DNA from 4 places in the Rossellomorea sp. NS-SX7 genome. Region 3 is predicted to be linked to each of the others. Evidence: riboswitches for the same ligand, from Rfam matches in the RefSeq annotation. Region 3 holds a riboswitch; each other region holds the start of a gene.
What was found. A riboswitch is a leader RNA that binds a small molecule or an ion and turns the genes downstream of it on or off. The one in region 3 is predicted to bind S-adenosylmethionine.

Region 1 (3,719 bases), 280 kb from region 3:
TCACTAAACTCGAGTAAGCAATAGGCAACTTTGGACCTCAATGACTCTTCATATAGGTTTCAGTCTTTTTTCTTTCTATTTCCAAAAAAAAATGAGAAGATATAAGTAAGTAGTGGACATCATCTCTAATTAATTGAATATACTATCCTAATCTTATTTTCTGAAAGATAAGGTGATGACAATGTTTGAAATTGGTGATGAAAAAGTAATCATCGTAGAAGGTACAACGGATAAACGAAAAGTTGAAGGCATCATTAAAGAACCGATCGAGATTATCTGTACAAATGGAACCATCAGCATTACAAAAATGGACGAACTGATTGATTCGCTGGAACAAAGAGATGTTTATATACTGGTTGATGCCGATCATGCAGGAGAGAAGCTGCGGAAACAATTCAAGCGTGAATTTCCGGAGGCAGAGCACCTATATATCGACCGGATGTATAAAGAAGTGGCCTCTGCGCCTGAATATCACTTGGCCTCTGTACTGATTGGTGCCAATATTGATGTACACACGGAATATCTGGAAAAAAGGATGAGTTGACGTTGAATGAGGTAAGTAGTACAAGCGCGCTATATGATTCCATAAACACACATGAGCTTACGGCCGTGTATCTCTACACCCCGATGTGTGGGACATGCCAGGTAGCAGGCAAAATGATGGAAGTCGTGAAAAAGCTTCCGCAATCCTTTCATTTTGATAAAGTCAATTTGAATTACTTACCACAGTTTGCAGAAGAACAGTCGATTGAAAGTGTGCCTTGTTTGATTCTATATAAAAATTCTGAGGAGAGGGAAAGGATCTATGCCTTTCAATCTGTTCCCTATCTATATGAAATGTTTAAAAAAACGGAGACCTTTGGATAAAGGTCTTTTTATTTTGTGTTTTTCGTGCGAGGCACCACACGCGCTGCAATAGCTGGAATAGGGAAAAGCTTTCTACAAACTAGGACATATTTCTTGGGAAATAAATAGAAATTGCTCGGAATTTATATTCTGAATATTCAAAACTGTCTATTTCGACAGTAATTCAAGATCTGTTCAAAATCATGTCGAGCGACTAAAAAAGGATAAAATACCCATAAGTAGAATTAAGTAGTAGTAAGAAGATTCGCGGGAGGGTATTTATGAAAAATTATTTAGAGACGTTAATTGAACGATGTCATTCGAAGTACCATCTGCAGCTGTTATTTCCTTCAGAACCATTCATTCTTGAATTTAAATGTAAAGATCAGCGCTACACCATATCCCTGTCAAATACAAGATGCTCTATTATGGAAGACGAAACTGAAAGCGAGCCTCAATTTGTCATTGATGGAAATGAAGAAATGATCATAAGTGTGTTGAAAGGGCAAGAACTTTTGTCTCGAATGGTTGAGAATGATCAACTGTCTGTCAAGGGAGGTTACCGGCCTCTGCTGTTCGTCGAGTCTGTTTTGTGGCTGACAAGATCCACGAAAAAAGAAACTGTTGAAATATAGCGATTACTCCAATCTTCTGAAAAAAAGAATTGACACCCCATTTACGTGGTGATAGAATCACTTTTGTAGCAAATTTTCTGAGACTTTACACTCATTAACTTAATATATAAGACTTACTCTTATTAAGAGTGGTGGAGGGACGTGCCCTATGAAGCCCGGCAACCGTCAATTTTATTGAAATGGTGCCAATTCACTCAAAGCTCATGCTTTGAAAGATAAGAGGAAGGATAGTCATATGATTATGCCTTTCTGCTTATCTGCGGAAAGGTTTTTTTTGTTTCCTAATGTGCCTGGCGCCTGCATTGTCGATGAGAGAAGTTTTAATTCTTATTATAACGGTCGTTTTACTAAAGAAAAGAAAGGAGATTGGCAGCATGATTACGATCTCAGACGTGAAGAAAATTTATCAATCTAAAGCAGGGCCCATTTCAGCAGTGGATGGAGTAAATCTCTCCATTCAGGAAGGTGAAATTTTTGGGGTGATCGGCTACAGTGGTGCAGGGAAAAGTACGCTGATCAGGATGTTGAACGGACTCGAGGTTCCGACTGAAGGAGCAATCGATGTAAACGGGCAGACTGTGTCAAAAATAAAAGGCAGGAAGCTACGTGAAGTAAGGCAGTCCATAGGGATGATCTTTCAGCACTTCAATTTATTATGGTCAAGAACAGTCCTGGAAAATATTCAGTTTCCTTTGGAAATAGCAGGTGTTTCCAAAAAAGAACGAAGCCGAAGAGCCAATGAGCTGCTGACATTGGTAGGACTGGAAGGAAGAGGGGATGCGTACCCTTCACAGCTGAGTGGAGGCCAGAAGCAGCGTGTCGGGATTGCAAGGGCACTGGCGAACAACCCAAGCGTGCTTCTCTGTGACGAGGCAACTTCTGCACTGGATCCGCAGACGACTGATTCCATCCTCGACTTATTGGTCGATATCAATAAACGCCTTGGGCTGACGATCGTTCTGATCACTCACGAGATGCATGTCATTCAAAAAATCTGCCATCGTGTGGCAGTCATGGAGAATGGAAAAGTTGCAGAGCTGGGGGATGTACTTGAAGTATTCCGTAATCCTCAGCAGCAAGTAACGAAGCGTTTTGTAAAAGAAGTATCACAGGATCAGGACTCAGAAGAAGTGGTTGAACAGTTGAGCAACCGTTATCCAACAGGGAAAGTACTAAAGTTCACTTTTGTGGGAGAATCGACCGGTCAGCCGTTGATCACATCGCTGATCAGGAGGTTTGACCTTGAAGTGAATATCCTTCAAGGGCAGATTTCTCAAACACAAAAAGGAGCATATGGCACACTGTTTGTTCATTTGGACGGAGCAGAGCAAGAGCTCAGGGCAGCGCTCCAGTTTGCTGAAAGCCAGCTGGTGAAAGTGGAGGTGATGGCAGGATGATGGAAACTCTATTTCCAAATGTCGATTGGGAAAAACTTTGGGAAGCAACGGCAGAAACCCTCTATATGACCGGGATGTCTGTTCTTATCACATTTGTATTAGGTATCATTCTCGGGATCCTATTATTTTTGACTTCCAAAGAAAATCTGTGGGAAAACAAGCTTACTTACACAGTAACAAGCTCTGTGGTGAATGTATTTAGATCTATTCCCTTCATCATTTTGATTGTACTGTTGATTCCGTTTACTAAATTCTTATTGGATACGATCCGCGGAGCAAATGCTGCTCTGCCGGCATTGATCATTGGAGCGGCACCGTTTTACGCCAGAATGGTCGAAATCGCGCTCCGGGAAGTGAATAAAGGCGTAATTGAAGCTGCCAAAGCAATGGGGGCAAAGACGAGTACGATCATCCTGAAGGTTCTGCTGCCGGAATCAATGCCGGCTTTAATTTCAGGTATAACGGTCACAGCCATTGCACTTGTAGGTTATACAGCGATGGCAGGTGTCATTGGAGCGGGTGGACTCGGGAACCTTGCTTACCTGGATGGTTTCCAGAGAAGCCGTGAAGATGTGACACTGGCGGCAACCATTATGATCTTGATCATAGTGTTCGCCATTCAAATCATTGGTGATTTCTTTACAAATAAATTAGACAAAAGATAAAGGAGAGAAACAACATGAAAAAATGGGTAGCAGGAGTCATTGCAGCAACAAGTATTTTTGGATTGGCAGCATGCGGTAGTTCAACTGGAGGAAGCGAGGAGCAGAAGGAATTGGTGGTGGGAGCTTCAAATATCCCGCACGCAGAAATCCTTGAAGAAGTAAAGCCGATTCTTGAA
Region 2 (3,719 bases), 2.0 Mb from region 3:
CCTCTTCTTGATTGTCCACTATTTCACTTGATCCTTGAACTTTAATCGTCGCCATTGTTTATCTTCCTCCTATAGTTGTTGAGTGGTCTTCTTTAATGATAGTAGTGACAATTGATATTGAAATAGAAACTCGCAAGCTTCCAGAAGCTTTTTAGCCTCAAAAGCGTTTCTCCCCCATACCGTGATGCCATGATTGCGGATCAAAACAGCTCCTTTATCATCAAGGACATGGCGGGAAAATTCTTCGGATAAAGAAGGAATATGGGCATAATTAGGAATGATGGGGATGGTCAGCGTATCATCTTGTTCCCACTTATCAAAAGCCTTAATCAATTCCTGATTCTTGAACGTAACTTCACCTCTGTCCCCATAAAGCTCACTCACAACATTATTCGGGACCGTATGGACATGAAGACTGCATCCTGCCTGGCTTTTTCGAAATATACTGCTATGCAGGAGCGTTTCAGCTGAAGGTCGTAATGTGGTTTCTTCAAGCGCCTCTCCATACTGATCCACAATCAGAAAATCTTCATCCGTTTGCCTCCTCTTATCCTTTCCGCTTGCTGTAACGAGAAAACTGGTTGGGGAAGAGCTGACCCTGATGGCGAGATTTCCACTTGTCCCCATGAACCAGTCCCGGTCTGCAAGCTCTTTCTTAACTTCTGCAAGTTCTTCCCATTCAGCACTATAGTCCTTCACGCCGGAACCTCCTTTTTCAGAAAAGCTATACAATCATGGAACGTTTCAAATTTCTCATACGGAATGGAATATTCCTCACATTTCTCGGCAAGATAATCTCTTGCAAAAACAGTATGGGCATATTTGGACATTTCAATATCTGTAACTGAATCGCCAATCACAATAATGTCATGTTTTTCAGTGATCTCGATGCTTCGAATGATGGACGGTTTACAACACCCGCATTCCCCGTTGTCACATTCAGCATCGCAAGGGAACGGCCAGTGTACTTTGATTGTCTGATCTTCAAACGTTGTTTGGTTACAAAATATGCCGTCAAAAGGACCATACTGCTTTAAAAGTGGATAGACGAAAAAGTCCATTCCTCCGCTTATGATATACAATGGAATGTCATTCTCTTTTGTATATGAAACAAATTCTTTAAATCCTTTTCTGATAACAGATGTCTCTTGTAAATAACTAAGAAGTTCCTCCTTTTTTGAAGAAGGAATCAGATCAAACAATTTTGTGACTCCCTCCCTGATTGACAGTTCACGTGAAAGTATTTGATTTTTAATACTTTCCCATTCCGGAGGAGCGAACTGCTTCATCAAGGAAATAATATTGTCAGTTTCAGTGATTGTCCCGTCAAAGTCACAAAAAATAATGGGCTTACCCACTCACTTTAACCTCCTGTCCCCATAACTGCAGAGCTTGATCAAGTTCAGCATGATTAATAGCTGCATCTGCCAGGGAAGTGCCTTTCAAGACAGCATCGATTGCTTGCAGGAAGGCTTTCCCGCCTCCAACCGCACCGCCGGGATGTCCATGCACTCCCCCACCAGCATTGATGACGCAATTATGCCCAAAGTCGGTCATCAACTGGGGAACCAACCCGGGATGGATACCTGCTGAAGGAACAGGAAATGTTTCCTTAAATTGATCTGATTTTATCAATTCATCCCTGATGGCCAACACTTGTTCTTTTTCTAATGCCACACTCCCATATGGAGATGGGAATAAAGAGAAATCCGCTCCTGTCATTCTTAAAAACTTACCAAGCCACAACGAATAACTTACTCCATATTGTGGAGAAGCAGCTGCAGCCCCCGAGAAAGAAGGATGAGCCATTATTGGGAGTCCGATTTCATGATCTTCCCTTAACTCTTGCAATACATCGAGTCCATAAGTAAATACATTGAATAATAGAGCATCCGCCCCGAGCTCTCTTGCCCTTCTCGCTTTTTCTTTTAAGTCAGTGGTCCTTCCAGACAAGTTGACTGCATACAGAGTTCGTTTTCCTGTTTCTTCATGAACCTCACGAAGTACTTTTTCACCCAATTTGATTCTGTCGACAAATGGTGTCAGTTCGTTATCAAAAAGAATTTCATCGTCCTTGACCAAATCCACTCCGCCCAGTGCCTGAGCTCTAAGCTGGGACTGTAAGTAATGTATGTCCCTGCCGATCACCCCTTTGAAAATGCTCATGACAAGAGGCCTATCTAAAACATTCACTTTTCCCCTGATTCCTTCAATCCCAAATCTGGGACCCGGATACCCTTTCTTTAAATCCCTTGAAAATTGAATATCCTTGAGTTTAACCTGACCATCAAGTGATAGTTTGCCAAAGACGGTTGTAAGGATCGCCGGTATATCATTGGAATAGTTCCCTGAAGGATAGGCGATTTGAATTTCCGCCGTACCTCCCTCTCTTCCTTCTTTTTCTTTCACCTCGACTACCCGGCCTTTGTACTTTCTTAATTGTTCTTTCTCCAGCAATGGAAGATCGGTCCATGAACCGACAGTGAGTCCAAGAGCGATTCCTTCCGCTTTTTTTTCAAAGGATCCGTTTTTTCCTGATAAGACATATGTAGCAATTACTTCTCCCACTCCAGTTGCCTCCCATCTTCATTGTTTTTTCGAAATCACTGATTGGCGTAAAATAAAAAAACCCCTTCGATAAGAAGAGGTTTGTCTATTACTCTGTCTTATCTCTCAGCAAATAAACTGCTGCAAGAATTAGCACCGTGCTTGGATAAGTCGGTTGCCGGGCTTCATAGGGCTGGTCCCTCCGCCTGCTCTTGATAAGAAAAATCATATGCTATTGTATTTTATTTCAGTTGGATTATGGCATCATTTTTCATTTCTGTCAATCTTTTTTATCAAACAATTTCAAATTTTCAATCCTTCCCACAGCTTCTTCAAGGCGTTCTACACTGGTCAATAATCCTACTCGGACATATCCTTCACCATGCTCCCCAAACCCTACACCTGGCGCTACAGCCACTTTAGCCTCTTCGAGGAGATAATCAGAAAACTCCACAGAAGAAAATCCTTCAGGAACCTTAAGCCAAGCAAAAAAGGAGCCAGCAGGCGCTTTTACGTCCCATCCGATTTTCTGTAAACCGTCTATCAATGTTTTTCTTCTTGATTCATAGGTATCAACCAATTCTTCAACGCATTTCTGAGGCCCGAGCAAAGCAGCCTCTGCGGCTTCCTGGACAGCCCCGAAAAGGCTGACATACAGATGATCCTGAAGAATGTTGAGGGCGTCGATCACACTTTTGTTCCCGACTGCGAAGCCCACTCTCCAACCTGCCATATTATAGGTTTTTGAAAGCGTATAAATTTCAATCCCTGTATCCTTTGCACCTTCTGCTTCTAAAAAGCTGACGGGCTTTTTCCCTTCGAAGCCGATTGCACCATATGCAAAGTCATGCACGACGCAAATGTCATGTTGTTTTGCAAATGATACTGTTTCATCGAAAAATGAACGGGAAGCAACCGCTCCTGTAGGATTATTGGGATAGTTCAAAAACATGAGTTTCGCTTTTTCAATGTCCTCCATTGGAATCGTGTCATACTCCGGAAGGAAATGATTCTCTTCTTTCAACGGCATCGTTACCATTCTCGCTTCTGCAAGAGATACCCCCGACAAGTAATCAGGATATCCCGGATCCGGGACCAATACCGTATCCCCGGGGTTCAACAGACACTGGGGCAGTTCGACCAGTCCTGCTTTCCCTCCAAACAGCACAGCC
Region 3 (3,719 bases):
TTGAAGATTCTTCACGTTTTTGTCGATGTCCTTTTCAGATACCGTTAACGGGTCAGTACCTTCTTTCAATGTGATCAATTTTGCATCCTCTAAAATCTGAAACGCGCGGGCTGCGTTTGTCGGGTCGTTAGGAATCGCTATGGCGCTGCCTTCTTTGATGTCTTCAATCGAGTCAAATTTATTTGAGTAGATTCCCATTGGTGCGGTCGGTACGACGATGACTTCCGAGAGTTCCATGCCGTGCTGCTCTGCGAATGTTTCCATATAGATTTTATGCTGGAACAGGTTCGCGTCTAAATCTCCCTGTGCGAGTGCGTTGTTCGGCTGTATGTAGTCACTGAATTCCTTCACCTCCACCGTGTAGCCTTTCTTTTCAAGTCCCGGTTTAATGGCTTTTGTGACCATATCGCTGTATGGGCCGGAAGTCGCGCCGATCGTGATTTCTTTCTTATCCTCCGAGCTTGCTTCTTCCCCGCCGCATGCTGCGAGCAAGCCGACTGTCAATGCTGCTGCTAAAAGTAAAATCCATTTTTTCATGAAATCTCCCCCTGAATGGTTTATCGTTTATCTACTGATCTTGCAAGAACATCACCAGTGTATTGAATGAGCTGCACCAGGCAGATGAGTATAACAACCGTTGTAATCATGACCGTATTGTCATAACGGTAATAACCGAACCGGATCGCCAGGTCACCGACTCCGCCTCCTCCGACGATACCAGCCATCGCAGAGTAGGCGACGAGACTGATCGTTGTGATCGTGACGGCCTGTATGACCGCCGGCTTCGCTTCCGGCAAAAGGACATCCTTGATGATCATCCATGGACTCGCCCCCACCGACACCGAAGCTTCAATCACTCCCTTATCAATCTCGCGAAGGGCCGTCTCTACCATTCTTGCAAAAAACGGAATCCCTGCCACAGACAGCGAAACGGAAGCTGCCGTTGGTCCGATCGTTGTTCCCGTCAATAGTTTGGTAAGAGGTAAAAGGGCCACTAATAATATGATGAACGGAATCGAACGCACCATGTTGACGACGAAGCCGACGATTTTCTTGATGAATCCGTTCTGCAGGAACAACCCCTTATCTGTCACAAAAAGGAGAATACCCAGAGGCAGACCCAATATAATCGCTGCCCCTAACGAAATCCCCACCATATACACGGTTTCCAGAAACGCTTTATTCAACTCTGGCAAAATCGCAATCAATGAATCAGGCAGCACGGTCCAGCACCTCCAGGCTTTGTGTTTTGGCAGTTATGTAGCGGATGGCTGCCTGTATTTCAGTCTCGTCACCGATCAGTTCCATGATGAAAATTCCGAGCGGTGTTTCCTGTATATACTCGATTTTTCCGTGAAGGATATTGCCTCGGACCTTGTACTTCTGGAACACCTCGGACACGACGCTCTCCTCTGCAATCGATCCTTTAAACTGGATTTTGATGAGCTTGCCCTTTCTGCTCTTCAGTAAGTGCGGCGGCAATTCAAACTGCAGGATGTTCTCGATGAACTGCTTCGTGAGCGGCTGCTTCGGATTTGAGAAAAGGTCGTACACCGCTCCTTCTTCCACGATTCTTCCGTCTTGCATAACGGCCATCCTGTCGCAGATTTCCTTTACGACTTCCATTTCGTGCGTGATAAGGACGATGGTCAGTCCAAGCTGTTTGTTGATGTCTTTTAACAGTTTTAAGATGGACTTCGTCGTGCTGGGATCCAGTGCCGAAGTGGCTTCATCACACAGCAGGACGGATGGATTGTTGGCCAGTGCCCTTGCGATGCCGACGCGCTGCTTCTGTCCCCCGCTCAGCTGTGCGGGATAAGCATCGGATTTGTCACTCAACCCGACCATCTCCAATAGTTCCGACACCCTCGGCTCGATATCTGCTTTTGGGACTTTGGCTGCTTTTAAGGCAAAGGCAAGATTCTCATAAACGGTTTTCGCTTTGATGAGGTGGAAGTGTTGAAAAATCATGCTGATCTTCTGACGTGCGAGGCGCAGCTCTCTAGAAGACAGCTTCGTCAAGTCCTGACCGTCGATGATGATCTCCCCTGACGTCGGCTTTTCCAACAGATTCAGACAGCGGATAAGTGAACTTTTCCCTGCCCCGCTGTATCCGACGATGCCGAAAATCTCTCCTTTTTCAATGCTGACAGAGACGTTATCCACCCCCAGCACCGTTTGCTTTTTTGTTTTGTACTCTTTCACAAGATTATTAATTTGGATCATCTTCAACACCCCTTTACTTTGTAAATGGCAGCCGGCTTTTTTTTACCGTGCATCAATTAAGGTTCAAGCAAGTTTTAACCAAATAAAAAATGCTCCTTTCCATTAACTGAAAGAAGCATCGCCCATCTATCATCGACTTATCTTTCAGAATGAAATTCATTCTGCAGGAATTAGCACCGTTCCATATAGGAGGTTGCCGGACGTCATAGGGCCTGATCCCTCGGTCGCTCTTGATAATTGAATGTATTTAATTTTCGGATTTTTTATCTTATAGGAGATATTATATGGTTTGTTTTGGAAAGTCAATGAGGGATTTGAACGGATTTTATATGTAAGCGTTATCTTTGTTTAAGGGACGGGGAAAATTTTTTTGTAGTTTACTCTTTTGAACACCGCTGTTGATTTCCGCGCAAGACTTCGCTTTCCGCGGGTGACCCGTGAGCCTCCTCGTCGCTGCGCTCCTGCGGGCTAGAAGAGCGGAGGCGGCTCGCTCAGCCCCGACAAGCATAAGATGAATGGGCCGGGAAGGCGCCTTTTGCCTTCTTGGACCATTTAGCTTATGACCTCGAGGGGCTAGCCGCAGGAGCTGGACAAGTCTCACATTAGTCACTTCTCCCGCAGGAGTCTTCGTCTTGCACTCCAATCAACGCTAGAGCAAGCGGAAATTTATTATTACCGTTTTCAAAACCTGAAATATTGATTCTCCCTCAACTCCCTTTTGAGGCATCCCTCTTTTTTTAAACAAACGTTTGATTAACACTTCAAAACCTTATTACTGTATGCTTTTTAAGGTTTAAACAAACGTTTAATTAAATTTAAAAAACCCACCTCGATTTAGATTTCGAGATGGGCTTGTTTCATTTATTATAAAACTTCATAATCCGTCACATTACGTTCAACCACACGGGCTCCTTCGACGCTTACAAGTGCTCCGCCAGTGCTTCCGAATACGCCGGTTGCGATCAGGTTGTCCATTGCTGCTTTCACCTGGATGGTATCGATCGGGTCGATTGGATCGTTGACGCTGATTTTCGCTGACTTCCCGGTGTCCGTTTTGAATTGAAGTTCAAGTACCTTTGCCATAGTATCATTCCCTCCTTTCTACTGAGATTCAATGTTCATTACGCGTTGATATCGAAGTTTTGGATCTTTTCTACGTTGAATAAGTTTTTCTCCGAAAGACCTGCGAGCGATTGAGCTGCGCTGTGCATCTCATCCGGAGTGGCCGAGCCTTTGATGTAGCTGTATGATTTGTATTTATACTTCGGGTTTCCTTTCTCATCCATTCCGTCGTTGAATGCAAATCTCAGCTTCGTTCCTTTCAAATCCGCTGTTGCCATGGTGCCTCACCTCCTTTCACCTTTTATATAGGGATTGGAGGTGGAAAAGGACACCTTTGGATGAAAAAAGATTTGTTGTTTTTGTGGTGCCTTGTTTTGTGGTGCCAGGCACAATGTAGGTGTTCTGTGCCTGGCACAATCGGGGCTTTTTGT
Region 4 (3,719 bases), 2.0 Mb from region 3:
ACTTTTTTGAAAATTATTTACTTTCAAATTCTAGTCACAAATGATATAACGTAAAGTAAAGATTGTAAAGTATATTTTTCATAGACTTATAAATGAGGTGTTAATTTGATAACGAATATCGGGCTCGCACAAATGGATATAACATTTGGCAATCCTTCTGAAAATAAGAAACGGGTTCAGCAATGGGTAAAGAAAGCGATGGAAGCAGGCTGTGATACCGTCGTATTTCCTGAATTGTGGACGACAGGTTATGATTTAACGAGAATCGGGGAAATCGCCGATGAAGAAGCACAAGATATTTCTGACTTTCTTTCAGAACTGGCCGCGCGCCACTCCATACATATTGTCGGCGGATCAATTGCAAAGAAAACAAAAGAAGGGATTTCCAATACTCTTCTCGTTTTTGATAACAAAGGGAATATGATAAAACAGTATGATAAACTCCATTTATTCAAACTGATGGATGAACATCATTACCTGCTTCCCGGTAAAGAAGATGGCTCATTCACACTGATGGACACTGAGATGGCCGGTATGATCTGCTATGATATCCGCTTCCCGGAATGGTTTAGAAAACATGCCATCGGAGGGGCTAAAGTTGTGTTCGTGGTTGCACAATGGCCAGCAGAAAGGATTACTCATTGGAAGACCCTTTTATTGGCAAGAGCCATTGAAAATCAATGTTTCGTCATTGCTTGTAATCGTGCAGGCAGTGATCCAAATAATGAATTTGGCGGAAATTCATTGATTATCAGTCCCTGGGGGGAAATCATTGCGGAAGGAACCCGCGAAGAAGAGTTAATCGTCTCTGATATCGATTTGAATGAAGTGGAAGAAGTAAGAAAGAAGATACCGATTTTTCAAGACCGGCGTCCTGAATTCTATTAATTTTAAATTTTCCCAAAAATCCATTGACTCTATGTTTCAAAAAATGGTACTATTCAAATCAAACAGCGTGAAGCCATTTAAACTAAATATCACTCTTATCAAGAGCTGGCTGAGGGATTTGGCCCTGTGAAGCCCAGCAACCGACCGTAATACCGTTGTGAAACGGGGCGCAATATGCGCCGGATTATTCCATAAGGCACGGTGCTAATTCCAACAGAAAGAACACCTTTCTGAGAGATAAGAGGCGAATAAGATCCGATCTTTAAGCCTCTTTCCATCAATGAAAGAGGCTTTTCTTATTACCCATATGAAAAGCCTCCAAAATCAATTTATCGATTTAGGGGGAACCATTATGTCAATCAGTCCTGTCACAGGTTATCAATCGTTAAATGAACAAACCGCACTGGATTTAGCAATCAGTCTGAACTTCTTTGAAAAAGGAGCGGAATTGACCTGCCGTGAAATCGGGGATGGAAACTTAAACCTGGTGTTTCAAATAAGTGAAAAAGGCAGAAAAGGAATCATCATGAAGCAGGCTTTGCCTTATGCAAAAGTGGTTGGCGAAAGCTGGCCATTGACGGTGGACCGCGCCAGAATTGAAGCAAATGCGTTGAAACTGCAGCAAACACATGCCCAAGATCATGTCCCCCAGGTATACTACAGTGATGACAAACTTGCTGTCACTGTTATGGAAGATCTAAGTTCCCTGACGATTGTACGTTCAGGACTGATGAGTGGAGTCACCTACCCACTTTTGTCTGAGCATATCGGGACCTTTCTGGCAAACACCCTTTATCATACATCTGACTATGCCCTGCATCCTTTTAAGAAAAAAGAATATGTCAAAACCTTTTCCAACCCTGAACTATGTAAGATTACAGAGGATCTTGTTTTGACCGATCCCTTCTTCAATAGTGAAACGAATGATTATGAGGAAGAACTGCTCCCTCTTCTCAAGGAACTGTGGAATGATTTCAGTCTGAAACTTGAAGTGGCGAAATTGAAGAAAAGTTTTATTACAGAGAGTGAGGCCCTGTTGCATGGTGATCTTCACACTGGAAGTATTTTTGCAGATGAAAATCATACGAAGGTGATTGATCCTGAATTTGCTTTTTATGGACCGATCGGCTTCGATGTCGGTCAATTCATTGCAAACCTGATCTTCCAGGTAATTGCGAGGGAGGACAGTAAAGGAAAAGATGAAATCCTCCAGCACATCACCATTACATGGAACGTTTTCTCAGAAACTTTTTCGAGACATTGGCAGGAAAGCGGAGATGCATACACCAAGGTGAATGGATACTTGGATTATGTATTGAATAAAGCCTTTCAAGACAGTGCAGGATTCAGCGGGTGTGAACTCATCAGGAGAACCGTGGGCCTTGCACATGTTGCAGATCTTGATTCCATTCCAGATAAAGATAAGAGATTACTGGCTAAAAGTACCTGTCTTTCTTTAGGAAGAGAATTGATTCTGAAAAGGCATACGTTCTCAACAATTGAAGAACTTACAGAATTCATACGAAATCATACAACATAAGGAGCCAATCATGACGCACACAACCACCATTCCGACATCATTCATTTTTCGAGATGATCATTTAGAACTATTAAACCAGCAAAAGCTGCCTCATAGAGTTGAATATCTTCAACTCTATTCGCTAAAGGAATTCTATGACGCAATCGTCACATTGAAGGTAAGAGGAGCGCCCGCGATCGGTATTACTGCCGCCTATGGGCTTGCTTTATCCATGAATCGATATGATACAGGATGCCTGGCTGAATTCATGGGAAAATTCAAAGAGGATAAAGATTATTTATTTTCCTCCCGGCCCACTGCAGTAAATTTGGGATGGGCACTGGATTCGTTACAGAATGCAATTGAACGGGCACAGTCTGTCAATGAAGCAAAAACAATCCTTCTGCACTCAGCCATTCACCTTCATGCCGAAGATGAAGTCACATGCAGGAAAATCGGAGAGTATGGCCTACAATTACTAAATGATAAAAGCACCATCATGACCATCTGCAATGCAGGATCAATCGCAACCAGCAAATACGGGACAGCATTGGCACCATTTCATTTAGGGTCTGAACAAGGTAAAACGTTCCATGTATATGCCTGTGAAACACGACCAGTTTTTCAAGGTTCACGTTTAACAACCTGGGAATTGCAGCAGTCAGGTGTAAACGTAACACTAATAGCAGACAGTATGGCCGCACATACGATAAAGGAGAAAAATGTAGAAGCTGTGATTGTAGGGGCAGACAGGATAGCTGCAAATGGAGATACAGCAAACAAGATCGGGACATCAATGCTCGCCATTTTGTGTAACCATTACGATATCCCATTTTACGTGGCAGCTCCTTCTTCTACATTTGATATTACCCTTCCTTCAGGCAGCAGCATCCCGATTGAAGAGCGTGCCCCGGAAGAGCTGACTGAAATAAATGGTCATAGGATTCCCCCTCGGGATACACTTGTATATAACCCTGCGTTTGATGTAACCCCGCATGAATTAATTACAGGAATCATCACCGAAAAAGGCATCCTTACCCCTTCCTATGATGAAAGCATCAGAAAAGTGATCTCTCAATCCTAACAAAAAAACCTTCCTTCACCGGAAGGTTTTTCACATCCAAACATCACTTATATAAGGGAGTGGATCCCCACATTTCCTTTGGATTCAGTTCATAAATACCATTTTCCCTGAACATGAACTGGTGGATGATGAACTCCCTCCTTAAGGTTGCAAAATCGTCATGAAATTGCTTGATGTACTCATTGATTTCTTTTTCACTGTATTTTGTCCCAACCTTCAATCCTTCTA

Region 1: another riboswitch for S-adenosylmethionine. It lies ahead of ACUXV2_RS16100 (methionine ABC transporter ATP-binding protein); the one in region 3 lies ahead of ACUXV2_RS17390 (methionine ABC transporter ATP-binding protein).
Region 2: another riboswitch for S-adenosylmethionine. It lies ahead of ACUXV2_RS05925 (2,3-diketo-5-methylthiopentyl-1-phosphate enolase); the one in region 3 lies ahead of ACUXV2_RS17390 (methionine ABC transporter ATP-binding protein).
Region 4: another riboswitch for S-adenosylmethionine. It lies ahead of mtnK (S-methyl-5-thioribose kinase); the one in region 3 lies ahead of ACUXV2_RS17390 (methionine ABC transporter ATP-binding protein).

What each region holds. Positions count from the first base shown of each region.
Region 1 is NZ_CM128249.1:3,214,727-3,218,445, reverse strand. Features, by position in the region: gene ACUXV2_RS16115 (toprim domain-containing protein) at 182-544, shown strand; gene ACUXV2_RS16110 (thioredoxin family protein) at 547-867, shown strand; gene ACUXV2_RS16105 (SCP2 sterol-binding domain-containing protein) at 1,128-1,481, shown strand; SAM riboswitch class I at 1,598-1,703, shown strand; gene ACUXV2_RS16100 (methionine ABC transporter ATP-binding protein) at 1,856-2,878, shown strand; gene ACUXV2_RS16095 (methionine ABC transporter permease) at 2,875-3,543, shown strand; gene ACUXV2_RS16090 (MetQ/NlpA family ABC transporter substrate-binding protein) at 3,558-3,719, shown strand, end outside.
Region 2 is NZ_CM128249.1:1,217,559-1,221,277, reverse strand. Features, by position in the region: gene ACUXV2_RS05940 (1,2-dihydroxy-3-keto-5-methylthiopentene dioxygenase) at 1-55, opposite strand, end outside; gene ACUXV2_RS05935 (methylthioribulose 1-phosphate dehydratase) at 70-699, opposite strand; gene ACUXV2_RS05930 (2-hydroxy-3-keto-5-methylthiopentenyl-1-phosphate phosphatase) at 696-1,358, opposite strand; gene ACUXV2_RS05925 (2,3-diketo-5-methylthiopentyl-1-phosphate enolase) at 1,351-2,568, opposite strand; SAM riboswitch class I at 2,664-2,769, opposite strand; gene ACUXV2_RS05920 (aminotransferase class I/II-fold pyridoxal phosphate-dependent enzyme) at 2,828-3,719, opposite strand, start outside.
Region 3 is NZ_CM128249.1:3,494,084-3,497,802, forward strand. Features, by position in the region: gene ACUXV2_RS17380 (MetQ/NlpA family ABC transporter substrate-binding protein) at 1-537, opposite strand, end outside; gene ACUXV2_RS17385 (methionine ABC transporter permease) at 558-1,223, opposite strand; gene ACUXV2_RS17390 (methionine ABC transporter ATP-binding protein) at 1,213-2,226, opposite strand; SAM riboswitch class I at 2,361-2,466, opposite strand; gene ACUXV2_RS17395 (DUF2922 domain-containing protein) at 3,091-3,309, opposite strand; gene ACUXV2_RS17400 (DUF1659 domain-containing protein) at 3,348-3,566, opposite strand.
Region 4 is NZ_CM128249.1:1,213,532-1,217,250, reverse strand. Features, by position in the region: gene ACUXV2_RS05915 (carbon-nitrogen family hydrolase) at 106-888, shown strand; SAM riboswitch class I at 981-1,132, shown strand; gene mtnK (S-methyl-5-thioribose kinase) at 1,241-2,428, shown strand; gene mtnA (S-methyl-5-thioribose-1-phosphate isomerase) at 2,439-3,491, shown strand; gene ACUXV2_RS05900 (DUF2087 domain-containing protein) at 3,535-3,719, opposite strand, start outside.